DNA from 3 places in the Marisediminicola sp. LYQ134 genome. Region 2 is predicted to be linked to each of the others. Evidence: predicted binding sites of a transcription regulator. Region 2 holds the regulator's gene; each other region holds the start of a gene.

Region 1 (10,578 bases), on a different contig from region 2:
CGAGATCGCCGTGCGACCGCGGTACTACCAACCCGACGACGTCGACGCCGTCGTCATGCGGCTCGTGTTCATCGAGCCCGAGACCGTGCCGGCGACCGGCAGCACGATCGACGCGTCGCCCCCTACGACGACCGACCCGACGAACGGACCCGCGACATGAGTGCCGACGCCCCCGCGCCCCTCGTGCTCGGCATTGAGACGAGTTGCGACGAGACGGGGATCGGCATCGTGCGGGGCTCGACCCTTCTGGCGAACGTCATCGCCTCATCGATGGAGGAGCACGCTCGCTACGGGGGAGTGGTTCCTGAGATCGCCGCTCGAGCCCACCTCGAGGCGCTCGCCCCGACGATCTCCTCGGCGCTCGCCGAGGCGCGCGTCGACCTCGCAGACCTCGACGCCGTGGCCGTGACGAGCGGACCGGGGCTCGCGGGAGCGCTCATGGTGGGGGTCGGCGCCGCGAAGGCTCTCGCGATCGCCCTCGACAAACCGCTCTACGCCGTCAATCACCTCGTCGGTCACGTCGGGGCCGACCTCGTGAGCGAGTCGGCGGAGCCCCTCGAGACACCGACGGTCGCGCTCCTCGTGTCGGGAGGTCACACATCCCTCCTCCTCGTGCACGACCTGACCTCCGACGTCGAGTTGCTCGGCGAGACGATCGATGACGCCGCGGGCGAGGCCTTCGACAAGGTCGCGCGGTTGCTCGGCCTGCCCTACCCGGGCGGCCCGGAGATCGACCGGGCCGCGGTCGGGGGCGACCCGCGCGCCATCCGTTTTCCCCGCGGCCTCACCCGTCCCCGCGACCTCGACGCGCACCGCTACGACTTCTCCTTCTCGGGCCTCAAGACGGCCGTGGCCCGCTGGGTCGAGGCCGTGCGGGATCGCGGCGAGGAGGTTCCGATCGCGGATGTCGCGGCGAGCTTCCGCGAGGCGGTCGCCGACGTTCTCATCACGAAGGCCGTCGCGGCGTGTCGGGATCTCGGAGTCCCCCGCCTGCTGCTCGGCGGAGGGGTCGTCGCCAACGCGCGCGTGCGCGAACTCGCGACGGAGCGTTGCGCCGCGGAGGGGATCGAGTTGCGCATCCCGCCGCTCTCGCTGTGCACCGACAACGGGGCGATGATCGCGGCTCTCGCCGCCCGCCTGATCGCCGCGGGGGCCCCGCCGTCGACCCTGCATTTCTCTGCGGACTCGACCCTGCCCGTCACCTCCATCCAGGCGTGACGCTCGTTTGACACCCCTCCGGCGCGATGTCAGGCTGAGCCGAACCGTGTCACCTCAGCCATTCCGCTAGGAGCTCCTATGTCCGACCCCAAAGACGACTCTGTGCCACCCGTTCCGCCTGCGCCGTCCGACCAGCAGGCAGACGACCACTCCGTCGCCGCGCAGCCGTCGCCGCCGGAACCGACCGCTCCCGAGGGTCAGGGCGCATACACCGCGCCTGGCGAATACACGACACCGGGCCGATACGCCCCGCCGCAGCCCGAGGCGACCTCGAATGCGTACGGTGCTCCCGCCGACTACGCGCAGCCCGGCGGATATCAGCCGCCCAGCGGTTACCAGCAGAGCAACGGCTACCAGCAGAGCAACGGGTACCAGCAGCCCGGTGGCTACCAGCAGACGAGCGGATACGGTTCGGCGGGGTACACCCCGGCCCCGCCCGCTCCGCCGAAGACGCTGAGCCTCCTCGGAATGATCGCGGGGATCGTCAGCGTCCTCGGTCTGTGGGTCCTCTTCATTCCGATTGCGGGGGCCGTCCTGGGCCTGTTCTTCCCGGCCGCCGCGATCGTGCTCGGGTTCCTCGGAAAGTCGCGCGAGGGTGCGCCGGCGCGGGGGCTGTGGCTCACGGCGCTCATCACCGGTTTCGTCAGTATCGGGCTCGCCCTCATCGCTCTCGTCGGGTGGATCGCGTTCTTCGCCGTCATCGGCAGCGACCCCTACTCCGGCGGGTACTAGGCACCGACCGCGGGCTCCACTCGCTCGACGAGGAGAGCCGAGTGCCGGCCGGCGACGCGCGTCACGATGAGCGTCGCCGAGCCGGTGCCCTTGAGTGACAGTCGCGACCTCAGCTTCGCCGGGTCGACGTCGACGCCGCGCTTCTTGATCTCGAGGCGACCGATGCCGCGAGCGGCGAGTTCTCTCTTGAGGGTGCGCTCGTCGAAGGGCAGGGTCGCGATGACACGGAACGGCACCGCGAAGGGCGTCTCGACGACCTCGTCCGAAGTCAGGTAGGCGATCGAGTCGCTCACCATGCGCGCGTCGAGCGACCTCGCGAGGTCGCCGATCAAGCGGGCGCGGATGACCGCACCGTCGGGTTCGTAGACGACACCCCCGAGGGCGCCCGTCGCGACATCGTCGCTGTCTCCGTGGGAGGTCATTTCCGCGGTGCCGTGTGCGCCCATCACGAGAGCGGAACGCGTGATGCCGTCCCGTGCCGCCGCACCGAACCAGACGCCCGCCTCGACGACCTCCCGATCGACCGAGATCCACTGCGCCTCGGCGTCTGCGGGGATGAGGTCGCGGTCGACACCCGGCCCGAGCTTGACCCCGACGGGCCGATCGGCGGCGAGGCCGAACGCGAAGTCGAGGGGCGGGCTCCACTGGTCCGGGTCGTGCACGCGCGTCGTGTTGTCGTGGCCTCGCGTGCGTCTCGCCGGGTCGACGTAGACGGCGTCGACGTCGGCGAGGTCGACGGTCGCGGCATCTGCGGAGACGACGGTTGCGCCCTCCCACGGGGCGAGGTTGTAGGTCGCGATCGCCGCGGTCACGTCGTCTCTCTCGACCGCGAGCACGTCGAGGCCGAGGGCGGCGAACGCGAGGGAGTCCGCCCCGATGCCGCAGCCGAGGTCGGCGACCCTGCGCGCTCCCGCCGCCGTGAACCGCCCGGCGTGGTGGGCGGCCACGCTCAAGCGAGTGGCCTGTTCGAGGCCCGCGGTCGTGAAGAGCATGCGGTCGGCGAACTCGCCGAATTTGGCGCGAGCGCGGGCCCGCAGCTTCGACTGGCTCAGCACCGCGGCGACGAGTTCGGGGGAGTGCCCCGCGGCGCGCAGCTCGCGCACCGTGCGCACGATGTCCGCCGAGGGATCGAAGGGCGGGAGGGAGTCGAGCAACCGGAGCCCGTCGGCCGAAAGCACTTCGAGTAGGTCGCCGGTCTCCATGGCCCCATTGTCGCTCACGGGCGACCGTGTCGGCGCCGCGGGGAGAGGCGCGGCTGGCACTCCGATTGCGTGAGTGCTAATCGACCCCGTAAGCTACTTCTGGCACTCTCACCGAGAGTGTGCCAACCCCAAGTTTCGTTAGCACTGAGAAAGAAGAGGTCAACCGTGTCGGTCTCCATCAAGCCGCTCGAGGATCGCATTGTCATCAAGCAGGTCGACGCCGAGCAGACCACTGCCTCCGGTCTCGTCATTCCTGACACCGCGAAGGAGAAGCCCCAGGAGGGCGAGGTCGTCGCCGTGGGTCCAGGTCGCATCGATGACAACGGCAACCGCGTGCCCCTCGACATCGCCGTCGGCGACAAGGTCATCTACTCCAAGTACGGCGGAACCGAGGTGAAGTACGGCGGAGAAGACCTCCTCGTGCTGTCGGCTCGCGACGTGCTCGCGGTCGTCGTCCGCTAGTCACGACCCGCCAGTTCGAAGGCCCGCCCGGTCATCCGGGCGGGCCTTCGTCGTGTGCGGCGACGGCGAGAGTCGGCCCGATCCCGGGAGTAGCATCGGGACAGTGCCCGACGCCTCATCGCCCTCCCCGAGCGGCTCCCCGTCGCCCTCTCCCCGCCCCTCCGCACCGGGCGTGAGGTCCGGGTTCATCCAGGCCATCGGTGCCTACGGTCTCTGGGGTTTCCTCCCCGTCTACTTCCTCGTGCTCGCGCCGTCGGGTCCGTTCGAGATCGTCGCGTTCCGCATCCTGTTCTCGCTCGTGTTCTGCGCGCTCCTGCTCACCGTCACGCGCAGCTGGGGGGCCGTCGTCGCGATCGTGCGCTCGCCGCGACTCCTGCTCACCGTCGGGCTCGCGGGAGTGTTCATCTACGTCAACTGGCAGGTGTACATCTTCGCGGTGCTCACCGACCGGGTGCTCGAGGGCGCGCTCGGTTACTTCATCAACCCGATCGTCACGGTCTTGCTCGGTGTGCTCATCCTCCGCGAACGGTTGCGGCCCGCCCAGTGGGTCGCGGTGGCGATCAGCTTCGTCGCCGTGCTCGTGCTCGCGATCGGCTACGGCACGTTCCCGTGGATATCGCTCGCGCTCGCCTTCTCGTTCGGGCTCTACGGGCTCATCAAGAAGCGCGTGGGGCCGCGGGTCGATGCGGTGAGCGGACTCTCGCTCGAGACCGCGTGGCTCACCCCCGTCGCCGTCATCCAGCTGGCCGTCGTCGGCTCGTCGACGGGAATCCTGTTCGGCTCCGTGAGCGTCGGGCACACGCTCCTCGTGATCGGGTCGGGGGTCATCACGGCGGTTCCCCTCCTTTTGTTCGCAGGAGCCGCGCGTCGGTTGCCGCTCATCACCCTCGGTCTCGTGCAGTATCTGGCGCCCCTCCTGCAGTTCGCGTTCGGAGCCTTCGTGTTGCGCGAGGCGATGCCCCCCGAGCGCTGGGTCGGGTTCGGGCTCGTCTGGGTCGCCCTCATCGTGCTCACGGTGGACATGGTCGTTTCGGGCAGGTCGGCACGCCGCGTCGTACGCCCGCTGACCTGACACTAGGGTTCCCTCGTGCGCCGCGGAGACGCGGACACGGAAGGAGTTGATCGATGGCCCAGGGTCCCTTGTGCGCGCTCGCGACGAGTGCTGTCGCCGCCGCCCTGGCCGTGTCGCTCGTCGCGTGCGCGTCGAGCGGGACGACCGATTCGATGCCCGTCCCGAGCGCGAGCGCCACTCCGAGCCCGAGCGAGGTCGCTCCGAGTGGTGACGGCGAGCTGTCGATCGGCACCCTCTTCGAACTCACGGGCGATCTCGCCGACATCGGGGCCGCGCAGGTCGCGGGAGTGGATGCCGCGGTGCGCGCCCTCAACGAGGCCGGAGGTGTCGGCGGCACCCCCGCCGTCGTCACCCACCGCGACGCGTCGGGCGACGGCCTCGTGTCGGCCGCACGGGAACTCGCCGACCTCGGTGTGGACGTCATCATCGGGCCCGGAACCGCGGATGCCGTCGCGAGGGTCGCCGAGGCCCTGGCCGACGACGACGTCGCCGTGGTTTCGCCGACCGCGGGCCCGCTCGCCGTGGACGAGCCGCTCGCCCTCGTGCTCGCGGGGCTCGACGACGACGCTCACGACAGCACGGCTCACGACAGCACGGCCCCCGACAGCATGCGCGACCCTACGACGGCCGACGACGACTTCACGGCGCTCGTGCGGACGACCGACCCCGGAGTGGCCGACGTCGCCTACGCGGCGGAGGCGTTCGACGCGGCGACCCTCGTCGCCCTCGCGGCGATCGCGGTCGCCGACGACGGGGGGCCCTCCATCGCCGCTGCCGTGGCATCGGTCACGACGGGGAGCGTCTCGTGCAGCGTCGTCGGGGAGTGCATCGCGGCGCTCGACGACGGTGTCACAATCGCGTTCACCGGAATGAGCGGCGCCCGCTCGTTCCGCTAGATGCGGGGCCGCGGTCATCCGTGACCAGGAGCTTCGATACCCGCGGCATCATGCGGGTTCCGTCGTGCCGGGCACACCGCACGGAGTGCTTGCCCGGTTCTGCCCCGTCAATGTAACGATTCCGTCGCGTTACACGGCTGTAACAGCCTCGTATTGTGTGGGGGTCATTCCGTCTATACCGTGAACCAACCGCGCGGTTCTTCCGTGCCGGAAAACTCACCTACACCAGAGGAGCACAATGAGCGCATTCCTGAAGGGCTCAACACCTTCCCGCTCGCACGCCTTCTCGGCGGGAATCAAGGTTGTCGCGGCCACCGCGGGCATCCTGCTGCTGGCCTCGTGCGCCAGCGGTCCTGCCGAAGAAGACACCGACGAAGCCACCACCGACTTCCCCGCGTCGTCACGCGAGGCAGACGGGGTTCTCTCGATCGGCACGATCCTTCCGCAGACCGGTAGCCTCGCCTTCCTTGGCCCGCCCGAGTTCGCCGGCGTCGACCTCGCCGCCGAAGAGATCGCCGACTCGGACTTCGAGTTCGACGTCACCGTCGAGCACCGTGACTCGGGTGACCTCGAGACCGACATCGCGACGCAGTCCGCGACCGAGCTCGTCGACCTCCCGACCGACGTCGTCGTGGGTGCGGCATCCTCGGGAGTCTCCTTCACGTTCATCGACCGTCTCGTCGACGCGGGCATCGTGCAGTTCTCGCCCGCGAACACCTCCCCCGACTTCACCGAATACGAGGACGACGGCTGGTACTGGCGTACCGCGCCGAGCGACGTGCTCCAGGGTCGCGTGCTCGGAAACCTCATGGTCGGCGACGGTGCAGAGAACGTCGCGTTCATCTACATCAACGACCCCTACGGAACCGGTCTCGTCGAGAACGCGACGACCGCCGTCGAGGATGCGGGCGGAACCGTCTCGGCGTCCGTCGCGTTCAACCCGGGAGACACGCAGTTCACCGCGATCGTCGACGAGGCGCTCGCCGGAGACCCGGATGCCATCGCCGTCGTCGCCTTCGCGGAGACCTCGTCGATCATCCCCGAGCTCGTCAACACCCAGGGCTTCGACGGTGCGGGCGTGTACTTCACCGACGGAAACCTCTCGAACAGCTACGAGTTCGAAGAGGGCACGCTCGAGGGAGCGAAGGGAACCCTGCCGGGTAACTTCGCCTCGTCGGACTTCCGTGACCGCCTGCTCGAGGTCGACCCCGACCTCGAGGACTTCAGCTACTCGGCCGAGTCTTACGACGCCGTGATCCTGTCGGCCCTCGCGGCCGCTCAGGGTGGCAGCGACGACCCGACCACGATTCGCGACAACCTCGAGTCGGTCTCGAAGGACGGCGAGACGTGCGAGACGTTCGCCGACTGCCTCGCGCTCATCTCCGAGGGTGAAGACATCGACTACGACGGCCCCTCGGGACCGATCACGTTCGATGCGAACGGTGACCCGACCGAGGCGTACATCGGTATCTACCAGTACGGTGCCGACAACCAGTACGAGCCGCTCAACGCGGAGTTCGGCAGCCTCAACGAGTAATCGTTCGACTGCACGACACTGAAGGGCCCGGCCGCCACGGCCGGGCCCTTCTTCGCGCCTGCTCACGGCGCGCGTGTCTGGTCGACACGGCCGTCGAGGCGCACACGCAGCCGTCACGGCATGAGAAAGGCCCCAGGCGAGTGCCCGGGGCCTTCGTCGTCGTGAGTGCCGCTCAGACGCCGCGAGCCTTCGTGTCGGCGTCGACGTCGGCCGCGAGGGTGCCGAGGTAGAGCTCGGTGACCTTGGGGTCCTTCAGCAGCTCCCGGCCCGTGCCTGTGTAGGCGTCGCGGCCCTGGTCGAGAACGTAGGCGCGGTCGCAGATCTGCAGGCAGCGGCGGGCGTTCTGCTCGACCATGATGACCGAGACGCCGGCGCGGTTGATCTGGTGCACGCGGAGGAAGGTCTCATCTTGACGCACCGGCGACAGCCCTGCGGACGGCTCATCGAGGAGCAGTACGGAGGGGTCCATCATGAGCGCGCGGCCCATGGCGACCATCTGTCGCTCACCGCCCGAGAGCGAGCCCGCACGCTGCTTGCGGCGGGTCCCGAGCTCGGGGAAGATCGTCGTCACGAACTCGAAGCGCTCGTCGAAGACCTTCGGGCGCTGGAAGAGCCCCATCTCGAGGTTCTCCTCGATCGTGAGGGTCGGGAACACGTTGTTGTTCTGCGGGACCATGCCCACGCCCTTGCTCACGAGCTTGTCGGCCTTGAGCCCGGTGATGTCCTCGCCCTTGAGGTGGATCGTGCCCTCGCGGATCTTCACCTGCCCGAACACGGCCTTGAGGAAGGTCGACTTGCCCGCGCCGTTGGGGCCGATGATGCCGATGAGCTCACCGGGGTAGGCCGTGATGTTGCATCCGTTGAGGATGTTGACACCGGGGATGTATCCCGCGACGAGGTCGGTGCTGTAGAGCACGGGATCGACGGTCGCGGTGGTCGTCGGGGTCGACGTGGGTCCGACTGTCTCGCTCATCAGTGCGCCTCTCGCTCTGCTGCGTGGGCTTCGGCGGCCTGCTTGGCCTCGACCACGGGGTTGGTCGTGCCGGTCATGTCGCCGAGGTCGGTGTCGTGATGCGCACCGAGGTAGGCATCGATGACGGCGGGGTCGTTCATCACGCTGTCTGGCGGGCCCTCTGCCACGACCTTGCCCTCGGCCATGACGATGACCCAGTCGGAGATGTGCCTGACCATGTGCATGTCGTGCTCGACGAAGAGCACCGACATGCCCTCGGACTTGAGCTGCTTGATGTGGCCGAGGAGCGACTGGGTGAGCGCCGGGTTGACCCCGGCCATGGGCTCGTCGAGCATCACGAGCACGGGGTCGCTCATGAGGGCGCGAGCCATCTCGAGGAGCTTGCGCTGGCCGCCCGAGAGCGAGGCCGCGTAGTCGTCCTTCTTGGCGTCGAGCTTGAAGCGGGCGAGCAGCTCTTCGGCTTTCGCCGTGATGTCGGTCTCGCGCTTCTTCCAGAGCGGCTTGATGAGCGCCGTGAAGATGTTCTCGCCCGGTTGCTTGGTGGCTCCCAGGAGCATGTTCTGCAGCACGCTCAGACGGCCGAGCGACTTCGTGAGCTGGAAGGTGCGCACCATTCCCTTGCGGGCGACACGGAACGCGGGGACGCGCGCGAGGCTGTCTCCCTCGAAGCTCCAATCGCCCGTGTTGGGCTTGTCGAACCCCGTGAGCAGGTTGAAGAACGTCGTCTTGCCCGCACCGTTGGGCCCGATGAGAGCCGTGATGCTCCCGCGGGGGATCTCCACGTGGGCGACGTCGACGGCGGTCAGGCCACCGAAGGTGCGGGTGACGCCGTCGGCGACGACGATCGGGTCGACCTTCTTGCAGCCGGGGCCGACCTCGCCGACGACGAGGGGGTGGGTGAGCGCGGTGTCAGACATTGAACGACAGCTCCTTCTTGTTGCCGAAGATGCCCTGGGGTCTGAATATGACGAGGAGCATGAGCACGGCGCCGATGATGATGAAACGTATCTGCCCGGCCTGGGTGCTGCTGATGAAGGTGATGATGTCAGCCGAGATGAGGCCGCGGAGGATGCTGTCGCTCAGGGTGAGGAGTGCTGCGAAGAGCATGGCTCCCACGATCGGACCGAGGAGCGTCGCCGCCCCGCCGAGGAGCAGCATCGTCCAGATGAAGAACGTCAGCGTCGTCGCGTAGTTACCGGGCTGCACGGCTCGCGGCAGCACGAAGATGACGCCGGCGAGAGATCCGAAGACACCACCGAGGATGAGGGCCTGCATCTTGTAGGCGTAGACGTTCTTGCCGAGGCTGCGCACGGCATCCTCGTCTTCGCGGATGCCCTTGACGACGCGGCCCCACGGGCTCCGCATGAGCAGGAACACGAGGATCGTCGCGAGGATCACGAGGCCCCAACCGAACACGCGGATCCACAGCTGGTTGGCCGTGTAGGTCCACGGGCCGAAGCCGTAGCTGCCGTCGGCGAAGGGGTTGAGCGCGATGAAGCCGCTGTTGAACCCTGAGAGCCCGGCCGCACCACCCGTGACGTCGGTGAGTGCCGTGGTCGACACCGTGAACCGCACGATCTCGGCGCTCGCGATCGTGACGATCGCGAGGTAGTCGGCTCGCAGCCGCAGCGTCGGTATGCCGAGCAGGAAGGCGAAGAGCACGCTCGCGAGGATCGTCGAGAGGAACCCCGCCCACAGCGGGAAGTCGAAGAGGAGGGTCGGCACGACGAAGGCGTATGCGCCGATCGCCATGAAGCCCGCTTGACCGAAGTTGAGCAGTCCGGCATAGCCGAAGTGCACACTGAGCCCGATCGCCGCGAGAGCGTACGCCGCCGTGACCGGGCTGAGCAGCTCGCCCGCGGCACTGTTGAGAATCTGTCCCCAGTCCATGATGGCCTCCTAGCCGACCCGTTCCTTGCGCCCCAAGACACCTTGTGGTCTCACGAGGAGCACGAGGATGAGGATGAGAAGTGCGACCGCGTAGCGCAGGTCGTTGGGAATCCAGACGGTCGACACCTCGGTGACGATTCCGATGACGAGCGAGCCGACGAGGGCTCCGAACGCGCTTCCGAGCCCGCCGAGGGTGACCGCGGCGAACAGCAGGAGAAGGATCTGGAAGCCCATGTTCCAGTTCACCTGGCGGAACACCCCGTAGAGGATTCCGCTGAGCCCCGTGAGTGTCGCGGCCATGATCCAGACGATGCGGATGATGCGGTCGACGTTGATGCCCGAGGCGGCGGCGAGCGACGCGTTGTCGCTCACGGCTCGCGTGGCCTTGCCGATGCGGGTGCGGGTGAGGAAGAACGCGACGAGGGCGAGCATGACGATGCTGATGCCCATGCTCACGAGGGACGCGAGCGTGATGGTCACGGGGCCGACGGTGACCGTCTGCGTGAGGCCCGTGTCGAGTGTCTCGATGTTTCCGCCGAGGAAGAACAGGATGACGTATCGCGCGAGGATCGAGAGACCGATCGTGACGATCATCG
Region 2 (10,578 bases):
CATCTCGTTGAGCGCGTCGTAGAGGGGGCGCAGATAGGGGTCGATCTTGTCGGTGAGCGACCCCGGAAGGTAGCCGAGCCGCTCCCCCGCCTCGACGGCCGGACGCGTGAGGATGATGCGCTCGACCTCCTTGCGCTGCAGCGCCTGCACGGCCTTCGCCATCGCGAGGTAGGTCTTCCCGGTGCCCGCGGGCCCGATGCCGAAGACGATCGTGTGCTCGTCGATCGAATCGACGTACGCCTTCTGCCCGAGAGTCTTGGGGCGGATGCTCTTGCCCCTGCTCGTGAGGATCGCTTGGCTCAGCACCTCGGCGGGGCTCGACGACGCGTCATCCCGGAGCATTCTCGCCGACGTCTCGACCTCGGGCTCGCCCAGGTCGTGACCGCCACGCACCATCACGATGAGCTCATCGACGAGGCGGACTGCCGCGGCGACGGCATCAGGAGGCCCGGACAGGGTGATCTCGTTGCCACGCACGAGCACCTCGACGCCCGGATGCTGTTGCTCGACGGTCTTGAGGAGGCGGTCCTGCGGGCCGAGGAGGCGCACCATGGCGACACCGTCGACGAGGATGCGCTCGGAGATCGGTTCGGTGCGCGCCGAATCTGTGCTCGCGGGGTTCGGGCGGGGTGGGTTGGTGCTGGCCGGGGTCGTTCCTGCCGGGTTCTGGCGGTCCGGAGACTGCTCACTGCGTGCCAAGGGTGCCTTCCTCGAGAGCCCCGCTGAGAACGTGGGCGTGAACATGGAACACGGTCTGCCCGCTGGCCGGACCGGTGTTGAAGACGAGACGGAACTGGCCGTCGGAGAGATCCTCGGCGATCGAGCGAGCAACGTCGACCATGTGGGCGAGAAGCTCGGGGTCACCCGCGGCGAGCCCGACGACATCGGTGAACGCCTCGGTCTTCGGGGTGACCACGACGTGGACGGGCGCTTGCGGTGCGATGTCGTGGAACGCGATGACGCGATCGTCTTCGTAGACGATGTCTGCGGGGATCTCGCGCGCCACGATGCGGCTGAAGATCGACGGCGACTCGGGAGGCATGGTCACAGCTTAAACGCTGCCGCCGACGACGAAACCGCTGTTCTCCAGCGGCGCAACGTGTGCGGAGCGGGGCGGCACGAGGTAGCGCGGGCGGAACCGCTCACCACCGACCGAGGGCGACACACAACACCGCGATCGCCGCGGGCCCCGCGGTGCTCGTGCGCAAGACGGTGTCGCCGAGCCGCACCACCTCAGCACCCGCCGCAACGAGGGAGTCGAGTTCACCCTGCGCCACACCACCCTCGGGGCCGACCACGACGACGACGTCTCGGCCGTCCGACTCGATGGCGCTCAGCGGGGTCGACGCCGTCGGGTCGAGAACGAGAAGGCGTGCGGAGTCGGCGAGCCGAGCGAGCTGCTTCGTCGACACGACGGGCGAGACCTCGGGCAACCACGGCCGGACAGACTGCTTCGTCGCCTCGCGCACGATCGCGGTCCAGCGGTCGTGACCCTTGCGGACCTTGGCGCCCTCCCACTTGACGATCGACCGCTGAGCCGCCCACGGAACCACACCGTCGACACCGAGCTCTGTCGCCGCCTGCACGGCGGCCTCGTCACGGTCGCCCTTCGCGAGGGCCTGGGCGAGCCACAGTGCGGGGCTCGCCGCGGGGTGTTCGACGACCGTCACGACCTCGACCACGAGCTGGGTGTGTTCGGCGACGGCCACGAGCCCCGTCACGACGAGCCCCGAGCCGTTTCCGACGACGAGCGACTCCCCCACCGACACGCGACTCACCGTCACCGCGTGACGCGCTTCGGGGCCGTCGATCGTGACGCGATCGCCCGTTCGGGCCTCGACGAGATCGTCGCTCAAGTAGAAGTGCGCCATCCGACCAGCTTCGCAGATCGCGGCGCGTGCGCCCGTCGCCCGTCGCCCCCATCGCCCCCATCCCCACCCTCTCCGTCGGAAATTCAGGAGGTGGGTGCCCGCCCGCACGCCACGTCGCCCACACCGCGCGTCAGTCACGAGCGCCGCGCGGGCATCTCCTGAATTTGCGACGGATCGTGCGCAATACCGACGGATCGTGCGCGTGGCATCCGTAGTCGAGTGCAGGCGACGAGGCGCTCTCTCGACACCCCGTGATGGAAATTCAGGAGACCGCTGTCAAGCCCAGCACCGTGACGCCGCGGTGGCGAGCGGAACACCGGCCACGGGCGGCCGTCTCCTGAATTTGCGACGAGAACGGGCGGAGGCGGATGACGGGAGCGGAGCCCGCCCGAGGGCGGGCTCCGCGTGCGTCAGATGTTGAGGAAGCGGTCGCGGAGCTTCTCGAAGAGGCCCTGCTGGAACTGCGACAGGCTCGGAGCATGCGCCTTGCGCGCCTTCGCGAGCTGTTTGACGAGGTCCTGCTCCTTGTGACTGAGCTTCGTGGGGGTCATGACCTGCACGCCGATCTTCAGATCGCCCCGGCCGCCGCCGCGCAAGCGCGTGATGCCGCGATCCTTGACCGTGATGACCTCGGCGCTCTGCGTGCCGGGCTTGATGTCGACGGTCACGTCGCCGTCGAGAGTCTTCAGCGTCGTCGTCGTTCCGAGGATCGCGTCGGTCATCTGCACCTCGAGGGTCGCGAGGAGGTCGTCACCGTTGCGGCTGTAGATGTCGTGGTGCCGAACCTTGATCTCGAGGTAGAGGTCGCCGTTGGGGCCGCCGGCGGGCCCGACCTCACCCTGGGAGGGCATCTGCAGGCGGAGTCCGGTGTCGACACCGGCCGGGATGTCGACGGGGATGCTGCGACGCGCGCGCACGCGCCCCTGGCCCGAGCAGGTCGGGCACGGGTTGGGGATGACGGTGCCGTATCCGCGGCAGGTGCCGCACGGGCTCGAGGTCATGACGTTGCCGAGCAGGCTGCGCACGGCGCGCTGGATCTGGCCGGTCCCGCGGCAGATGTCGCACGTCTGGGGCTGGGTGCCGGGGGCGCAACACGTGCCGTTGCACGTCTCGCAGAGCACGGCCGTGTCGACCTCGAGGTCGCGCTGAGTTCCGAAGACGATCTCTTCGAGGTCCACCTCGACGCGGATGAGTGCGTCCTGACCCCGCTCGCTCCTGCTGCGCGGCCCCGAACGGCCCCCACCGGCACCTCCGCCACCGAAGAAGGTCTCGAAGATGTCGCCGAATCCGCCGAAGTTCTGCCCGCCGAAGCCGGCCTGCGGGCCGAGGTCGTACTGCTGGCGCTGCTGCGGGTCGGAGAGCACGTCGTAGGCGTGGGTCACCGACTTGAACTTCTCGGATGCGTCGGCGCCGGGGTTCACGTCGGGGTGCAGTTCGCGCGCGAGCCTGCGATACGCCTTCTTGATCTCCTCGGGGGTCGCCTCGCGAGAGACTCCGAGCGTTTCGTAATGGTCAGCCACGTGGTTTCCTTCTGATTGCTATCGATCGCGTCGCACTCGTCGCACCCCACCGCACGGCGGTGGACGACGGTCAGCGCGCGTCAGGGTGGTCGTCGCCGAGCAAGCGCGACAGGTATCGGGCGACCGCGCGGATCGCGGCCATGTTGTTGGAGTAGTCCATGCGGGTGGGGCCGAGCACGCCGAGCCTCGCGAGGTCGGTTCCCGTCCCGGCGTAGCCGCTCGTGAGCACCGAGGTCTCACCGAGGCCGAAGGAGGCGTTCTCGCGACCGATGCTGATCGAGAAGCCGTTCTCGTCGGGGGCCATCTCGCCGAAGAGGCGCAGGAGCGTCACTTGCTCCTCGATGGCTTCGAGCACGGGGTAGATGCTCCCGGAGAAGTCCTCTTCGGTGCGGGCGAGGTTCGCGGCGCCCGCCATGAGCAGTCGCTCGTGCCGGTTGGCCGCGACCTGCTCGATGAGGGTCGCCGTCACCCGCCCGACGACGCCCGCGCGCTCGGGAGCGAACTGGTCGTCGAACGCTTCGAGGCGCACGGCCGCTTCGGCGAGGCCGAGCCCGCCGAGGCTCGAGTTGAGCTTGGCTCGGAGCTCGCCGAGGAACGCCTCGTCGACCCCCTCGGCGACGTCGACGACGCGTTGCTCAACGCGACCGGAGTCGGTGATGAGCACCGTCATGACGCGAGTCGAGCTCAGCGGAACGAGTTCGAGGTGACGAACTCGCGAGGTGCCGAGCGTCGGGTACTGCACGAGCGCGACCTGGTTGGTGAGTTGCGAGAGCAGGCGCACGGTTCGCGCGAGAGTCTCGTCGAGGTCTGCCGATTGCCCGAGGAATGTCTCGATGGCTTGGCGCTGAGCGGCGGTGAGCGGGCGCAGGTCGGCGAGCTGGTCGACGAAGACGCGGTAGCCCTTGTCGGTCGGGATGCGTCCCGACGACGTGTGGGGCGCGGTGATGAGCTCTTCCTCCTCGAGGAGGGCCATGTCGTTGCGGATGGTCGCGGCCGACACCCCGAAGGCGTGGCGCTCGACGATGGACCGGGAGCCGACGGGCTCGCGCGACTCGACGTAGTCCTGCACGATGACCCGGAGAACTTCGAGGCTGCGGTCGGACGCCATGTGCTCTCCCCTTCTCCCGACTGGCACTCACTGCAAAGGACTGCCAATTGTATCGCGACCTGCCGGGCGGGAGCGTTGCACGCAGGCTTTCCGCAGCACTACCGTATGACGTAGTCCATGGCGGGACCCGCCTGTTGGCGCGGCACCGCATGACCGCACGCCCATCGGGGCGAGCGGTCCCTCCGCCTCGAAAGGCCCACCGTGTCGAATCCCTCACCGCAGCCGCAGCCTTCGGCTCCGCTGAGCGCCGCCGACGACAGGCAGTGGGGGTCTCTCGCGCACATCCTCGGCATTCTCGGCATCGTGCCAGCCCTCGTCATCTGGCTCATCTTCAAGGATCGCGGTTCCTTCACCGACACCGAGGGCAAAGAGGCTCTGAACTTCCAGATCACACTCCTCGCCGCCGATCTGCTGGGCTACATCCTGGTCGTCGTCGGCATCGGGTTTCTCATCCTGCCGGTCGTCTTCGTGGTCCGCATCGTGTTCTCGATCATCGCCTTCCTCAAGGCCAAAGACGGACACAACTACCGCTATCCGTTCGCCGTCCGTCTCATCAAATAACAGCTTCTCACCACACCAACCGCACTCGGAGGAACCATGAGCGACAACTATCCGCCCAACGCCAACCCCTACTCGTCGGCTCCGCAGCCGATGAGCCCGGCAGACGAGAAGCTCTGGGCCACGCTCACGCACGTCGGAGGGATCTTCTTCAGCTTCCTCCCCGCGCTCATCGTCTACCTCGTGCTCAAGGACCGCGGCCCGTTCGTGCGCCAGCACAGCGCCACGGCGCTCAACTTCCAGCTCACGATGCTCATCGCGTCGTTCATCGGTGGCATCCTGACCGTCATCGTCGTCGGGCTCTTCGTGCTCCTCGCCGTGGCCGTCGTCGTCATCGTCTTCAGCATCATCGCGGCGATCGCGGCGAACAAGGGTGAGGCATACGCCTACCCGCTGACGATCCCGTTCCTCAAGTAGCCCGCAAGCTGCACCCGAACGAAGGCCCCGCCGCGAGGTGGGGCCTTCGTGCTGTCGTCGGGAGGCGCGCTCAGTCGTCGAGCAGGGCGCGCACGACGGCGTCGGCGAGCAGACGGCCACGCAGCGTCAAGACGACGGTGCCGCGCAGGGCGGCCGCCGGGTCGACGAGGCCGTCGGCGATGAGGGAGGCGACGGATGTGCGCCCCCGCGGCTCGAGCGACGAGATGGGCGTGCCGTCCCGCAAGCGCGAGGTCAGCAGAACCCGCTCGACGAATCGCGTGCGATCGTCGAGGGTCTCCCGTCCGGCCGCGGGTGATTCGCCGCGGCCGATCCGCTCGGCGTAGGCGGCCGGGTGTTTGACGTTCCACCAGCGCACGCCGCCGACGTGACTGTGCGCTCCGGGGCCGACGCCCCACCAGTCCTCGCCGGTCCAGTAGGCGAGATTGTGATGCGACCGCTGAGCGGGAGTCATCGCCCAGTTGCTCACCTCGTACCACTGATATCCCGCGTCGGCGAGCATCCGGTCGGCGAGCTCGTAGAAGTCGGCCTGCAGGTCGTCGTCGGGGGCCTCGACTTCGCCGCGGCGGATCCGACGCGCGAGGGCCGTGCCGTCTTCGATGATGAGGGCGTATGCCGAGATGTGGTCGGGCTTCTGGGCGATCGCGTGCTCGAGTGAGCGCCGCCAGTCGTCGAGGGTCTCCCCCGGTGTGCCGTAGATGAGGTCGAGACTCACGTCGAGCCCAGCCCGCCTCGCCGCGTCGACGACGAGCGGAACCCGGTCGGGATCGTGGGTGCGATCCAGGGTCGCGAGCACATGTGGCACGGCGGACTGCATGCCGAACGACACGCGCGTGAAGCCGGCCCGGGCGAGGGCTTCGAGGTAGTCGGCGTCGACCGAGTCGGGGTTCGCTTCGGTCGTCACCTCGGCGTCGGGCGCCAGACCCCACGTGTCGCGCACGGCGTCGAGCATCGCCACGAGGTCGCTCGCGGGCAGCATCGTCGGGGTCCCGCCGCCGAAGAAGACCGTCGACGCGCGACGCTCGGCCGCTCCGGACTGGTTAAGCAGGCGACCGGCGGCCTCGACCTCGGCGATCGCCTGGCCCGCGAAGTCGACGCGCTTCGCCCCGCGGAGTTCGTCGGAGGTGTAGGTGTTGAAGTCGCAGTAGCCACACCTCACGCGACAGAAGGGCACGTGGAGGTAGACGCCGAACGCTCGATCGGCCGAGCCCTCGGCGACGGAGCGCGGGAGAGCGCCGTCGAGCGGGGCAGGGTCGGCGAGAGGGAGGGCGCTCGGCATCCGCGTCAGTCGGTCGGCCCGGCGAGCACCCGCAGGTAGCGACGGGTGTAGAGGGCTTGCGCGATGCGGAGCGGAATGAAGAGGGCGCGCCAGTACCACGTGCTCGGCCGTGAGAACGCGGAGATCGCGAGCCAGACCGACCCGTCGTCGCCGCGTTCGACGATGAACGCCTCTTCGCCGCTCTCGGGGTGGCCCGCGAGCGTGCCATAGGCGAAGCCGACACGGTCGGGCTCGTTGACGACGTAGACGACCCTCACGTTCGCGGTCACGGGGATCAGGAGGAAGCGGATGGTGAGCGTCGCCGTGTCACCGGGGACGAGATACGAGGCGCCGTCGGCGTTGAACGTGTCTTCGTCCGCCTCGGCGACGGTCGCCGACACCGTGGGGATGCCCGCCGTGTCGAACCCCACGGGACTGTATGTCGCATCCGTGACGGCAGCGGGAGCGTCGGAGACTTCGACCCGGAACCCGGAGAGCCGCTGGATGCCCCACGTCATCGTCTGAGCGGATGCCCACGCGAACCTGTTGTCGCCGTGGCCGATGCGCTGGCGCTTCACGATCGATCGGAAGCCCGCGGGTGGGAACACCGCGAGATCGGGCGCCTTGGTGCCGCCGATCGCGCCGTAGGTCACCGGTCGACGCCAGAGCGGAACCGCTTCGGACTCGGTCACGCGCTACTTCGCCTTTTTCTCGACGTCGCCCGAGAGCGCGGCGATGAAGGCCTCCTGCGGAACCTCGACGCGGCCGACCATCTTCATGCGCTTCTTGCCCTCCTTCTGCTTCTCGAGCAGTTTGCGCTTGCGGGTGATGTCGCCGCCGTAGCACTTGGCGAGCACGTCTTTCCGCATCGCGCGGATGCTCTCGCGCGCGATGATGCGCGCACCGATCGCCGCCTGGATCGGAACCTCGAACTGCTGACGCGGGATGAGCTCGCGGAGCCGACCGGTCATCAGCACGCCGTACGCGTAGGCCTTGTCGCGATGCACGATCGCGCTGAAGGCGTCGACCTGCTCACCCTGGAGGAGGATGTCGACCTTGACGAGGTCGGACTCCTGGTCGCCGATGGGCTCGTAGTCGAGCGAGGCGTAGCCCGCCGTCTTGGATTTCAGGTTGTCGAAGAAGTCGAAGACGATCTCGGCGAGCGGCATCGTGTAGCGGATCTCGACGCGGTCCTCACCGAGGTACTCCATGCCGAGGAGGTTGCCTCGCCTGCTCTGGCACAGCTCCATGATGACGCCGACGTAGTCCTTGGGGGCGAGGATCGCCGCCTTGACCATGGGCTCGCTCACCGACGCGATCTTGCCGCCGGGGAACTCGCTCGGGTTCGTGACCGTCACCGTCTTCTTGTCGTCGGTCGTGACCTCGTAGATCACCGACGGCGCCGTCGCGATGAGGTCGAGACCGAATTCGCGCTCGAGACGCTCGGTGACGATCTCGAGGTGCAGGAGACCGAGGAATCCGCAACGGAAGCCGAACCCGAGAGCCACGGAGGTCTCCGGCTCGTAGACGAGCGCGGCGTCGGAGAGCTTGAGCTTGTCGAGTGCTTCACGCAGCACCGGGTAGTCGGAGCCGTCGATCGGGTAGAGCCCCGAGAAGACCATCGGGAGAGGCTCGGTGTAGCCGGGGAGCGCCTCGGTCGCGGGCTTCTGCGCCGTCGTCACCGTGTCGCCGACCTTCGACTGGCGCACGTCTTTCACACCCGTGATGAGGTAGCCGACCTCGCCGACCCCCAGACCCTGGCTCGGCGTCGGCTCAGGCGAGCTGACGCCGATCTCGAGGATCTCGTGAGTCGCGCGCGTCGACATCATCTGGATCTTCTCGCGCGGCGACAGGTGGCCGTCGATCATCCGGACGTAGGTGACGACGCCGCGGTAGGAGTCGTAGACGGAGTCGAAGATCATCGCGCGGGCCGCGGCATCCGGGTCACCGACCGGTGCCGGGATCAACGCCGTCACGCGATCGAGGAGGGCCTCGACCCCCATTCCGGTCTTGCCACTCACGCGCAAGACGTCGTCGGGCGAGCCGCCGATGAGGCTTGCGAGCTCGGCGGCGTACTTCTCGGGCTCAGCCGCGGGGAGGTCGATCTTGTTGAGCACGGGGATGATCGTGAGGTCGTTCTCGAGCGCGAGGTAGAGGTTCGCGAGAGTCTGCGCCTCGATGCCCTGAGCCGCGTCGACGAGCAGGATGGCTCCCTCGCACGCGGCGAGGCTCCGAGAGACCTCGTAGGTGAAGTCGACGTGACCGGGGGTGTCGATCATGTTGAGCGCGTAGGTCTGATCGCCGAGCTGCCACGGCATCCGCACTGCCTGGCTCTTGATCGTGATGCCGCGCTCGCGCTCGATGTCCATGCGGTCGAGGTATTGCGCGCGCATGTTGCGATCGCTCACGACCCCGGTCATCGACAGCATCCGGTCGGCGAGCGTCGACTTGCCGTGGTCGATGTGCGCGATGATGCAGAAGTTGCGGATGAAAGCGGGGTCGGTCGCCGCAGGCTGCAGGGCCTTCTTCGCTATGGGAGACACACGTTCCTCTGGTGGTGCGGGCAAACTGGACATTCGATTGTCCCATCATCCCCGCGCGCACCCGACCAGGGGCGGATGTCTGCGGTCAGCGGGTCAGACCGCTCCCCCGATGTCGCCGCGTGGCGGTGTCCGGTCGGTCGCGATCGAGCGTGCTCCCGGAGCCGGAAGCCGCCCGAGCGCTTCGACGACATCGGCGGGGTCGGCCGCGAGGCACACGCGGATCCAGCCCTCCCCCGATCGGCCGAACGCGCTCCCGGGGGCGACGGCCACACGGTCGCGCAGCAGAAACCTCTCGGCCCACCCCGCGACGTCACCGTCGGTCGCGTGCTGCATGTCGATCCAGAGGTAGAAGGCGCCGGTCGGCCGCAAGTAGGCGAAGCCGCGCTCGTCGAGAAGAGCGCACGCCGCCTCGAGGTTCGCCCGGTAGTGCTCTTTCGAGTCGGCGACGTGCTGGTGGTCGCCGAGAAGTGCCGCGATGGCCGCGAGTTGCGCCGGCGCCGTGACGCACGACACCGTGGCCTCCTGCACCGTGCGCATCGTCGACGCGAGCCCGGGAGGGGTCACGAGGTAGCCCACCCTGAGTCCCGTCATGGCGTAGGTCTTCGAGAGCGAGAACACCGAGAAGACGCGGTCGTCGGTGTCGAGACTCGCGATGCTCGTGTGCTCGGCGCCGTAGGTGAAGTACTCGTAGACCTCGTCGCTCAAGACCCACAGGTCGTGCGCGCGAGCGAACTGGAGCAGAGCGGTCAGTTGCGCGGCGTCGAGCACCGACCCGAGTGGGTTGCTCGGGCTGTTGACGACGATCGCTCTCGTGCGCGGCGACACGAGCCGCTCGAGCTCGTCGACGTCGGGAGCGAAATCGTTGGCGGCGAGGAGCGAGTACGGCACGGGGACCGCCTCGAGCATGCGCGCGCTCATGGTGAACGTCGTGTAGCCGGGGTCGGGCACGAGGATCTCGTCTCCCGCATCGAGCATGAGGCCCATCGCCTGGTGCAGGGCCTGGGTCGCACCGACGGTGACCCAGACCTGCTCGAGGTCGACCTCGATGCCGTTCTCCCGAGCGAGCTTCTCGACGATCGCCGCGCGCAGCGGGAGCATCCCGCCGTTGGGGGTGTAGTTCGTCACGTCGTCGACGAACGCGGCGGCACCCGCCGCGAGGATGTGCGGGGCCACGGCTCGATCGGGTTCGCCGACCCCGAGCGAGATGACGTCGTCGAGTTCGACGGCGAGCTCGTAGATGCGGCGGATGCCCGAGGGGGGCACCGAGGAGATGTGGGATGCGAGC
Region 3 (10,578 bases), on a different contig from region 2:
TCTCGAGCTTGAGTCCGACCTCCTCGGAGATGACCTGGCCACCGGTGAGGATGGCGATGTCCTGCAGCTGCGCCTTGCGACGGTCACCGAAGCCGGGAGCCTTGACGGCGACCGACTTGAAGATGCCACGGATCTTGTTGACGACGAGGGTCGCGAGGGCTTCCCCATCGACGTCTTCCGCGATGATGAGGAGCTGCTTGCCCGACTGGATGACCTTGTCGACGATCGGCAGCAGATCTTTGATGTTCGAGATCTTGCCGTTGACGATGAGCACGTAGGGGTCTTCGAAGACCGCTTCCTGGCGCTCGGCGTCGGTCACGAAGTATGCCGACAGGTAGCCCTTGTCGAAGCGCATTCCCTCGGTGAGCTCGAGCTCGGTGCCGAACGTGTTCGACTCCTCGACGGTGACGACACCCTCTTTACCGACCTTGTCGATCGCCTCGGCGATGAGCGCACCGATCTCGGGGTCCCCGGCCGAGATGGAGGCCGTGGCCGCGATCTCTTCCTTGGTCTCGATCTCCTTGGCGCCCGACACGAGGGCTTCGATCACCGAGGTGACGGCCTTTTCGATGCCGCGCTTGAGGGTGATGGGGTCGGCGCCGGCTGCGACGTTGCGCAGTCCTTCGCGCACGAGTGCCTGAGCGAGAACGACCGAGGTGGTCGTTCCGTCGCCCGCGACGTCATCGGTCTTCTTCGCGACCTCTTTGACGAGCTCCGCACCGATCTTCTCGTAGGGGTCGTCGAGCTCGATCTCCTTGGCGATCGAGACACCGTCGTTCGTGATGGTGGGGGCGCCCCACTTCTTCTCGAGAACGACGTTGCGACCGCGTGGGCCGAGCGTGACCTTGACGGCGTCGGCGAGGATGTTCAGGCCGCGCTCGAGGCCGCGACGGGCCTCTTCGTTGAAAGCAATGATCTTTGCCATGTGTGTTTCTCGTCCCTCCCGGACGTCGTAAAACCTGCAGTGCCTTTGGCACTCCCCTGAAGGGAGTGCTAACTGATTCTGGCACTCTGCCCCAGAGAGTGCAAGTGAACGACGGGGGCGGAAGCCCGTCAGCCCGCGGGCGGAGTGAACTCGACGGAGCCTTCGGTCGGCACGAGCTCGAACCACGTGGTGCCCGGCGCGAGGCGCACAACGGCACCGTGGTCGTCGACCAACCGCACGGGGCTCGTCGCATCCGGTTTCGACCACGTGCCGTGCACGGTCGCCCCGCCGCTCGACACCCACGCCTCGCCGGAGCCGACGAGCTCGGTCTTGGGGATGTCCTGGTCGATGGTCACGGCGACACGCAACACGACCACGTTGGTCGCCTCGAGCTGATCACCCGCCGCATCCACGTCGGGAGCGCCCGATTGAGCTCGGGCGAACGTCTCGGCCGCGGCATCCCACGTCCACGAGCCCGACACCTGGGGCGAGAACGCGTAGGAGAGGGATGCCGTCGGCTCGCCGTGTCGCGTCGCGGTCGCCGATGCGGCATCCCGCGCGAACGCGAACTGCTGCGCGGGCGGGGCGAGATCGGTGTGCTCGCTCGCGACCTCGCGCGCCTTGACGAGCACGTTGTGCGGCGCCCGCTTGTCGTCGGTGCGGTAGAACGTCGATGCCGTGTCGGGTTGACCGTGGATGGCGTTGTGGACGCCGGTCTGCTGCATGAGCGCAACGAAGCGTTCCTGGCCACCCGAGTAGGCGATGATTCCACCGAAGGGCGACACGATGTCGGGGTCCATGGGCCGGATCGACCGCACGGGACCGAGCACCTCGGGCATGTCGGAGTGCCACACCCCGACGTAGCGCGTCATCCCGCCCTCGACGAGCTCCTCGAAGACCACGTCTGCGGTGTCGAGACCGACCTGCGGCCTGGCGTCGGGATGATTGTCGATCTTGGCGCTCAGAGAGGCCCCCTCGAGCGATCCCGGCTCCACCGAGGTGCCCCGCAGCGGCGCGAATTCGGTCGGCGCGGGAGCCTCGAAGTCGGAGACGTAGCTCGGCGACGGGCTCGGCGCGACCGCCGCGAGCTCGATCGCGCACCCTGCGGAGACGAATGCCACCCCCGAGCCGACGAGGAGTGCAGCGGCGAGACGACGGCGAGACGGCGAGCGCCGCGGAGAAACCATGCGCCACACCATAGTGTCGACGCACGCCGCGCTCGAAGCGTGCGCCCCGCGATTCGCGATCAGGAGAGCCGCACGGACTCCGCTTGCGGTCCCTTGCTGCCGGTGCCGACCTCGAACGTCACGTGCTGGCCCTCTTCGAGCACTTTGTATCCGGTCATCTCGATCGCGGAGAAGTGCACGAAGACGTCCTCGCCGCCGTCGACGGTGATGAAGCCGTAGCCCTTCTCCCCGTTGAACCACTTCACTGTTCCGGTCGCCATGCCGTGCTCCTGCCGCGCTGTGCCGGTCGCACTCGCGACCTGCACAGGATGCTAGCGGCGGCGGGTCGGCCGGAACAGGCCGGACGGGGCTTCCGCGGCGCTCGGTCGCGAGATTAAACCTGCCCGAAACCTCGCGGAGATCAGCCGGCCGGAGGTGCGTAGTCGGAGCCGATGAGCACGACGATGGGCGACTGCGGGTAGTCCTGGCTCAACTGGATCTGTCCGGTGCCGAGGGTGTCGACGAGGGCGCGCGCGGCAGCCTCGTCGGCGGTGTCACCGTAGAAGACCGTCGTCGCGACGACATCCTCGGCCGCGGCGTTGGCGCGTGTGCCCACCCCCTCGGCTGCGCCACCCCACCCGGCAGCGACGAGACTGTCGCCGACGGTGTTGGCGAGGCCCGTCGTGGCGGTGCCGTTGAGCACGGTGATGACGACGTCGGGGTCGAGCTCGGCGACCGCGTCGGTCGGCTCGGGCTCCTCGGGGGCCGCATCGCCCGGGGCGGCGGACTCGAACGGCAGCTCGAAGTTGACCGAGTCACTGAAGGTGGAGAGCGCGAAAACCCCGGCCCCCACGAGCACGCCCGTGACGAGAGCGGCCCACGCGAAAGCGATCCAGCCGCGATTCCGGGGCGCCGGGGCGCGATGAGCCCCGACGCGTTCCGGTTCGTCGGTGATCTCGTCGAACCGGTCGCGAGGGAATGTCTTCGTCATGCAGTGGTACCCGTCTTAGTCGTCCGCTCGACCGGGAACGATCGAAGATCGGCTACCGCCTCGAGCTGCTCGCGCCGCCACGCGTGCGTCACGCACACGCCGCAGTCGGCGGGTGAGGATGGGATCGTGCGCGATGGCGGCAGGGCTGTCGATGAGTGAGTTCAGCACTTGATAGTAGCGAACGACCGAGAGACCGAACTGGAGACGGATGGCCTCCTCCTTCGCCCCGGCGTGCCTCGACCACGTGTGCTCGAACGCGAGGATGTCGGCATCGCGCGCCGTGAGCTCCGATGCGGGGTCGGCGGGGCGCCGAGCATCCGCGGGTTCGGGGGTCGTCATGGCGTCAGCCTAGGGCGGCGCGGTACATCGTCACGTGAGGCATGCCCGCTTCGAGGTAGATGTCCCCCTCGGCCTCGAAGCCGAACCCCGCGTAGAGCGACGCGACGTAGTGCTGGGCGTGCAGAACCACCGGCACGGGGCCGACGGCGTCGAGCGCCGCGGCCACGAGCGTCTTCGCGAGGCCCTCGCCGCGCCGGTCCTGGCGCACGACCACGCGCCCGACGATGTGGCGGGCGTCGCGATGGGAGGGCTCGGCGTCGACGAGCACGCGAGCGTATGCGGCGATGCCGCGATCATCCGCCGTGAAGAAGTGCAGGGTGCGCGGCTCCTGATCGCGATCGTCGAGCTCCTCCTCGTCGATGCGCTGTTCGACGAAGAAGACGTCGGTGCGCAGTTTGAGAAACGCGTAGAGCTCGGTTGTCGTGAGTTCGCTCCACGACTTGGCGACGACGGAACAATCTGGCACGGTCGCGAGTTTAATGGGGCAGTGAACGTTTTCCTGAAAGGAACCAACGCATGACTTCTGACTCCACCGACCTCACCGTGAAGAAGACGGATGCCGAGTGGCGCGAGCTTCTCGACCCCACCCGCTTCTCGATCCTCCGTGAGGCCGCGACCGAGCGTCCGTGGTCGGGCGCCCTCCTCGACGAGAAGCGTGCCGGCGTCTACACATGCGGCGCGTGCCACGCGGAGCTGTTCCCCTCGGGCACGAAGTTCGACTCGGGTTCGGGATGGCCGAGCTTCTACGAGGCCGTCAACCCCGACGCCGTGAAGCTCGTGACCGACACGAGTCTCGGCATGACCCGCACCGAGGTGCAGTGCGCCGCGTGCGGTTCGCACCTCGGCCACCTGTTCGACGACGCCTACCAGACCCCGACGGGCGACCGGTACTGCATGAACTCCCTCTCGCTCGAGTTCAAGGAAGAAGAGAAGTAACTCTCTCGTGACGGCACTCGATGCCGTGCTGAGGAGGCGGTCGCAGCCCAGAGTGGAGGCGGCCGCCCCGTCACGTGCGGACCTCTCCCCCCTCGTCGCGGCAGCCGCGACGGTCGCCGACCACGCGGCGATGCGCCCGTGGCGGCTCATCGAGCTGCGCGGCGACGCGCGGGGGCGACTCGGCGAGGCTTTCGTCGACGCGACGGGCGCGACCGATCGCGCGGCGGAGAAGCTCGCGGGCAAGCCTCTGCGCGCCGAGCTGCTCATCGCGGTGGTCGCGATCATCCGCCCGAGCATCAAGGTCGACGCGTGGGAGCAGGAGGCGACCGCGGCGGGTGTCGCCCACGTGTTGAGTCTTCTGCTCGACGAGGCGGGCTGGGGTGTCATGTGGCGGTCGGGTCACCTCACGCGCACCGAGCCGGTGAGCCGCATGCACGGTCTCGCCCCCCACGAGATCCTGCTCGGGTGGCTCTACGTGGGTGAGCCCCTCGACCGGGGCAGCAGGCCGGCGCGCGCAACCGTGCCCCTCGACGAGGTGCTCACGCGCCTCGACTGAGCATCGGGCCGGGCGCTTCGCGCCGTGCACACCCCGACACGGTGTTTCGCGGGCCGCCGCCGGCTGCGGATAGCATGGGGCGGTGCCTCGGCACGTTCGCCCCCTTAGCTCAGTGGCCAGAGCATCGCTCTTGTAAAGCGAGGGTCGTCGGTTCGACTCCGACAGGGGGCCCCCTTCTCTTGGGCTGGCTCCGCAGGTGCTAGCCCCTCCTCGCGGCAGCGATGCGCGCACCCTCGCCGAGCGCCTGCAGCTTCGCCTCGGCGATCTGCGGGTGGATCCGGCCTCCGAGTCCGCAGTCCGTCGACGCGATGACGTTCTCCGCGCCCACGAGCGACGCGAAGGCGTCGAGGCGGTCGGCGACGAGTTCGGGGTGCTCGACGACATTGGTCGCGTGGCTGACCACACCCGGGGCGATGCGCTTGCCCGCCGGCAGCGCGACATCCTTCCAGAGCTTCCACTCGTGGGCGTGCCGCACGTTGCCCGCCTCGAACGAGTAGCTGCCCGCGTCGATCTCGAGCATGAGGTCGATGATGTGCCGGAACTCGATATCGGTCGTGTGCGGTCCGTGCCAGCTCCCCCAACACAGGTGAAAGCGCACCTGGTCGCGAGGGAGGTCGCGGATGGCCCAGTTGAGCGCCTCGACACGGATGCGCGTGAAGGCGCGGTAGTCCTCGATCGTCGGTTCGGGGTTGATCTGGTCCCAGTTCTCGGCGATCGACGGGTCGTCGATCTGCACCGTGAGGCCCGCATCGACGATCGCCGTGTACTCCTCGCGCATGACCTCGGCCCACGCCCAGATGTGCTCCTCCTCCGTCGCGTAGTGGTCGTTGTGGATGCGCGCCCCGCTGCCCGGAGAGAGCGACGTGAGAAAACCGTCGGAGACCCCGGCAGCCTCGAGACCGGCCTTGAGGTTGGCGATGTCCGACGCGATCGCGGACTGCCCGACGTAGCTCAGCGGGCCGGTCGTGCTCGGGAACGGCGTCGCGGTGTTGCCCGTCGAGATGCCCGACGCGGAGTCGGTGTAGGCGTCGTGAAACCTCGTCCAGTCGCGGCGGTCGGGAAAACTCGTGAGCCGCACCGCTCCGGGCTCCGAGCGCACGGGCTCCTGCGTGAAGATCGTGTGCTCGGTGAGTGAGAGCCCGGCGACGCGCTGGAACGAGTACGACCACCATGCCCCGTAGTCGACCGCGCTCGTCATCGCCTTGCCGAACTCGCCGTCGCCGGGGATCGTCACCCCGAGGTCGACCTGGCGCTGCACGAGCTCGACGACCGCTGCAGTGAGCAGCTCGTCGAACTCGGGGGTGCGCTCAAGGGTGAACCCGTCGTCGGCGAAACTGCGCGCGTCGTTGGCCGCGATCAGTTCGGGACTGCGGGGAAGGCTACCGGCGTGGCTGACATCGAAGGGTGACATGCCGTCTTGTCTAGTCGCGGCATCCGCACGACGCCACCCACCCCGGGTCGAGCCGCAACACGGCGACTCATTCGGCGCGGCGCGTGCTGCCGGTCGCTGCGGCCTCAGTTGGGCGGAAGCAACCTGATGGCACGGTCGATCACGGTCACGACGGCCATCGCGACGAGGGTCCCCCCGGCGACCATGAGCGCCCCGACAGCCCACAGCCCGGAGTCGTCGACAGCGGATGCCGCGATCGAGAACCCGAGGGTGAACCCCGCCGTGACGCTCACGACCGCCACCGGGGCCGACGTCCATCGCGACGAGACGATCGTGAGAACGACGAGGGTCACGGCGGCGCCGATCCACTGCCACGGCTCCGAAGCACTGCGCAACGCGCCCTCCGCCCCGCGCGCGATCGCTGTCGCGAGCACGAACCACGCGCCCCACGTGAGGCCCGCGAGCACGATCGTGGTGACCGCGACGATGAGATCGGATGCGGCCGTCGCGAGCTTCCCGCGCCGTGGCTGCTCGGGGTCGACGTGGGTCGGGGCGGGTGACGCCATCTCGTCCATCACGACGTCGACACTCTCGCCGGAGCGGCCGCGAGCGCTCGGCCGTGAAGACGGAGCGACGGCCACGACGATGACCGCGAGGAGACGAAGGTCATGACCTCACAATAATGCGAAGCGGGCATCCCCGACAGGCGCCACGCGCGGCGCGGTCAGGGACTCGGCGAGGGCGACGGTGACGCCGACGGAGAGGTCTCCTCGGTGAAGGCCTCGCCGTCCGCGGCCGCGACGAACTGGGCGAACACGGTCGGGTCGTCGGCCGGACCGGGGTAGCGCTCGCCCGCGACGAAGATCGTCGGGGTCACGAAGTTGCCGTCCTCGTTGAAGAGCGACTCGTCTGCCGTGGCGCGCTCGGTCGAGGCATCCACCCAGTTCTCGAACTCGAGGTCGTCGATGCACTCGCTGATCACGGTCGGGGCGTCGACCTCGGCGTCGCGGGTGATCTCGATGAGCTGCTCGTCGGTGAGACCGGTCTCGCCCTCGGCGGGCTGGTTCTCGAACATGAGGCCGTCGAAGGCCCAGAAGCGGTCGGGAGAGTACGACGCGACGCACGCCGCGGCGTTCGCCGCACGAGTGGAGTAGCGCGAGCCGGCCGACGCACGGTCGAGGATTGCGACGGGGTGGATCTCGATGGTCGCGGCGCCCTCTTGGAGGAGGGTCTCGAGGAGCTCCTTGTTCGCCGAATCGAAGTCCGCGCAGAACGGGCACTGGTAGTCGACCCAGACCTCGATCGGGATGACATCGCTCTCGGGGTCGACCGCCGTCGTGACGGGTTCCTCGTCCGCGGCGAGCGCGGGGGTCGTCACCGCGGTGAACCCCTCGCCGATGACGATGCCGTCGCTCGCCATGTTGGCGGGGCCGGGGCCGGGCGGACGGATCGAACCGACGACCACGATGGTCACGATCGCGACGACGGCGAGCAAGCCGACGATGATGCCGCCCTGGAGCAGGAACTTGCCGCGGCGCTCCTTCTTACGCTGTTGCTCGCGGAGCGCGCGCGCCTTGTTGCGCGCCATCTCGCGGCGCTGATTCTTGCTCATGCGCTCGATGTCGGAGCCGTCGCCAGTCATACAACCTCATCCAATTTCCGGTCACAAATGCCGCCCCAGCCTAACGAAGCCACCTGAGCGCGACCGACGCGGAGGGTTACCCCGAACGGGTGACAGTGGCATAATGGCCCGTGGCGCGCACAGACGCTCGCCACGGGATGATGACTCACCCCACATCCATTCACTACGGATCGTCCGGCACGTACCTGCCGGTGAAGGAGAAGTACAGTCATGGCATCAGTCACATTCGACAAGGCAACCCGCCTCTACCCGGGATCCACGACCCCGGCCGTCGACTCGCTCGACCTCCAGGTCGCCGACGGCGAGTTCCTCGTTCTCGTCGGACCCTCCGGTTGCGGAAAGTCCACGTCGCTCCGCATGCTCGCGGGCCTCGAAGAGGTCAACGACGGCAACATCCTCATCGGTGACCGCAACGTCACCGACGTTCCGCCGAAAGACCGCGACATCGCGATGGTCTTCCAGAACTACGCCCTCTACCCCCACATGACGGTCGCCGAGAACATGGGCTTCGCGCTCAAGATCGCGGGCGTCAACAAGGATGAGCGCGCCACGCGCGTTCTCGAGGCGGCGAAGCTGCTCGACCTCGAGCCCTACCTCGGCCGCAAGCCGAAGGCCCTCTCGGGTGGTCAGCGTCAGCGTGTCGCGATGGGTCGCGCGATCGTGCGCCAACCCCAGGTGTTCCTCATGGACGAGCCGCTCTCGAACCTCGACGCCAAGCTCCGCGTGCAGACCCGCACGCAGATCGCGTCGCTGCAGCGTCGACTCGGCGTCACGACCGTCTACGTGACCCACGACCAAACCGAGGCGCTCACGATGGGTGACCGCATCGCGGTTCTCAAAGACGGCGTGCTCCAGCAGGTCGGAACGCCTCGCGACCTCTACGAGAAGCCGCAGAACGTGTTCGTCGCCGGCTTCATCGGGTCGCCCGCGATGAACCTCTTCGAGGCGAACATCGTCGACACGGGAATCACCTTCGGTACGGCCGTCGCCCCCGTCGAGCGCGAGACCCTCGCGGCCTCGTCGGGCAACAAGGCCACGATCGGTGTGCGACCCGAAGACCTCTTCGTGTCGACCACCGGCGAGGGCCTCTCGGTCGAGGTCGACCTCGTCGAGGAGCTCGGCGCCGACGGGTACCTCTACGGTCACCACGAGGTCGACGGTCGCCGTGTCGACATCGTCGCGCGGGTCGATGGTCGCATGCACCCGAACGCCGGCGAGACGGTGTTCATCACTCCCGAGCCGAAGCACATCCACGTGTTCGACATCGAGTCGGGCCAGCGCCTGAGCAAGCCGGTCACGGTCTGACCTCACCGCTCGTCACAGCCTGCCGGGGACTCGACTCGAGACCCCGGCAGGCTTTCTCGTTTCTCACCCGGTCGCGGCGCGGCCCCAGCAGTCAGGATTCACTGTGAGCGGCTCCCTCAACATCACCTCGGCCATCGTCGACCCGGCGCTTCTCGACCTCCCGTGGAACCGCCCCCTCGACACCTGGCCCGACGACTCGATCGCTGCGCTCCCGAAGGGCATCTCCCGCCACCTCGTGCGGTTCGTGCACTTGAGCGGGTACGTCATCGCGATCAAAGAGACCTCGGTCGAGCTCGCGAAGCGCGAATACGAGATGCTCCGCACCCTGCAGAGGCTCGACGTGCCGTGCGTCGACCCCATCGCGGTCATCACCAACCGCACGGATGACGACGGCGAGCCCCTCGAGGCCGTGCTCATCACGAGGCACCTCAAGTTCTCGCTCCCCTACCGGGCGCTCTACTCCCAGACCCTCCGACCCGACACCGCGACGAGGCTCATCGACGCCCTCGCGGTGCTCCTCGTGCGGCTGCACATGATCGGCTTCTTCTGGGGCGACGTCTCGCTCTCCAACACCCTCTTCCGCCGCGACGCCGGAGCCTTCTCGGCTTACCTCGTCGACGCCGAGACCGGGCAGCTCTACAACGGTCTCTCGAACGGCCAGCGGGAGAACGACCTCGAGATCGCGCGCGTCAACATCGCCGGCGAACTGCTCGACCTCGCGGCGGGTGGGCGCACCGACGAGGCCCTCGACCCGGTCGCCGTGAGCGACGGCATCGTCGCGGCATACCGCACGCTGTGGGTCGAGCTCACGGGCTCGGAGTCGTTCTCGTCGAGTGAACGCTGGCGCATCAGCCAGCGCGTCGAGCGCCTCAACGATCTCGGGTTCGACATCGAGGAGCTCGCGATCAAGACCGACGACTCCGGAACCCAGGTGCGCATTCAGCCCAAGGTCGTCGACGCCGGACACCACTCCCGCCGCTTGCTGCGACTCACGGGACTCGACGCCCAGGAGAATCAGGCGAGGCGCCTCCTCAACGACCTCGACTCCTATTCGGCGACGCTCTCGAAGCGCGACCTCGACGAGGAGATGGTCGCGCACGAGTGGCTCGCGACCGTGTTCGAACCCGTCGTGCGCGCCATCCCGAAAGACCTCAAGGGTCGCCTCGAGCCCGCGGAGATGTTCCACCAGATGCTCGAGCACCGCTGGTACCTCTCGCAGAACGAGAGCCGCGACGTGCCGCTCGCCGAAGCGGTGAGCAGTTACATCGACACCGTCCTGCGCCACCGCCGAGACGAGGCGACCGTGATCGACCCGCCCACGGGCACGT

What was found. The regulator HrcA, encoded in region 2, represses chaperone genes, less so after heat shock. The targets are predictions, from matches to a motif close to TTNGCACTCGNNNNNNNCGAGTGCNAA.
Region 1: the regulator HrcA is predicted to act here: its motif matches at 3,206-3,232, upstream of groES (co-chaperone GroES).
Region 3: the regulator HrcA is predicted to act here: its motif matches at 971-997, upstream of groL (chaperonin GroEL).

The regions. Positions count from the first base shown of each region.
Region 1 is NZ_JBKIWP010000003.1:54,023-64,600, forward strand. Features, by position in the region: gene rimI (ribosomal protein S18-alanine N-acetyltransferase) at 1-160, shown strand, start outside; gene tsaD (tRNA (adenosine(37)-N6)-threonylcarbamoyltransferase complex transferase subunit TsaD) at 157-1,218, shown strand; gene ACLHIH_RS13440 (hypothetical protein) at 1,297-1,950, shown strand; gene ACLHIH_RS13445 (THUMP-like domain-containing protein) at 1,947-3,152, opposite strand; gene groES (co-chaperone GroES) at 3,318-3,614, shown strand; gene rarD (EamA family transporter RarD) at 3,718-4,686, shown strand; gene ACLHIH_RS13460 (ABC transporter substrate-binding protein) at 4,740-5,582, shown strand; gene ACLHIH_RS13465 (ABC transporter substrate-binding protein) at 5,821-7,119, shown strand; gene ACLHIH_RS13470 (ABC transporter ATP-binding protein) at 7,292-8,092, opposite strand; gene ACLHIH_RS13475 (ABC transporter ATP-binding protein) at 8,092-9,009, opposite strand; gene ACLHIH_RS13480 (branched-chain amino acid ABC transporter permease) at 9,002-9,982, opposite strand; gene ACLHIH_RS13485 (branched-chain amino acid ABC transporter permease) at 9,992-10,578, opposite strand, start outside.
Region 2 is NZ_JBKIWP010000001.1:604,063-614,640, reverse strand. Features, by position in the region: gene ACLHIH_RS02945 (PhoH family protein) at 1-552, opposite strand, end outside; gene ACLHIH_RS02940 (histidine triad nucleotide-binding protein) at 686-1,042, opposite strand; gene ACLHIH_RS02935 (16S rRNA (uracil(1498)-N(3))-methyltransferase) at 1,143-1,871, opposite strand; gene dnaJ (molecular chaperone DnaJ) at 2,282-3,391, opposite strand; gene hrcA (heat-inducible transcriptional repressor HrcA) at 3,462-4,499, opposite strand; gene ACLHIH_RS02920 (DUF4870 domain-containing protein) at 4,701-5,060, shown strand; gene ACLHIH_RS02915 (DUF4870 domain-containing protein) at 5,097-5,474, shown strand; gene hemW (radical SAM family heme chaperone HemW) at 5,545-6,771, opposite strand; gene ACLHIH_RS02905 (DUF1990 family protein) at 6,777-7,442, opposite strand; gene lepA (translation elongation factor 4) at 7,446-9,293, opposite strand; gene ACLHIH_RS02895 (pyridoxal phosphate-dependent aminotransferase) at 9,387-10,578, opposite strand, start outside.
Region 3 is NZ_JBKIWP010000003.1:134,909-145,486, reverse strand. Features, by position in the region: gene groL (chaperonin GroEL) at 1-925, opposite strand, end outside; gene ACLHIH_RS13900 (DUF3048 domain-containing protein) at 1,054-2,112, opposite strand; gene ACLHIH_RS13895 (cold-shock protein) at 2,172-2,372, opposite strand; gene ACLHIH_RS13890 (LytR C-terminal domain-containing protein) at 2,513-3,082, opposite strand; gene ACLHIH_RS13885 (DUF3263 domain-containing protein) at 3,098-3,421, opposite strand; gene ACLHIH_RS13880 (GNAT family N-acetyltransferase) at 3,426-3,887, opposite strand; gene msrB (peptide-methionine (R)-S-oxide reductase MsrB) at 3,938-4,357, shown strand; gene ACLHIH_RS13870 (nitroreductase family protein) at 4,365-4,913, shown strand; tRNA gene ACLHIH_RS13865 (tRNA-Thr) at 5,012-5,084, shown strand; gene ACLHIH_RS13860 (cobalamin-independent methionine synthase II family protein) at 5,113-6,324, opposite strand; gene ACLHIH_RS13855 (hypothetical protein) at 6,429-6,881, opposite strand; gene ACLHIH_RS13850 (DsbA family protein) at 7,028-7,945, opposite strand; gene ACLHIH_RS13845 (ABC transporter ATP-binding protein) at 8,156-9,250, shown strand; gene ACLHIH_RS13840 (DUF4032 domain-containing protein) at 9,354-10,578, shown strand, end outside.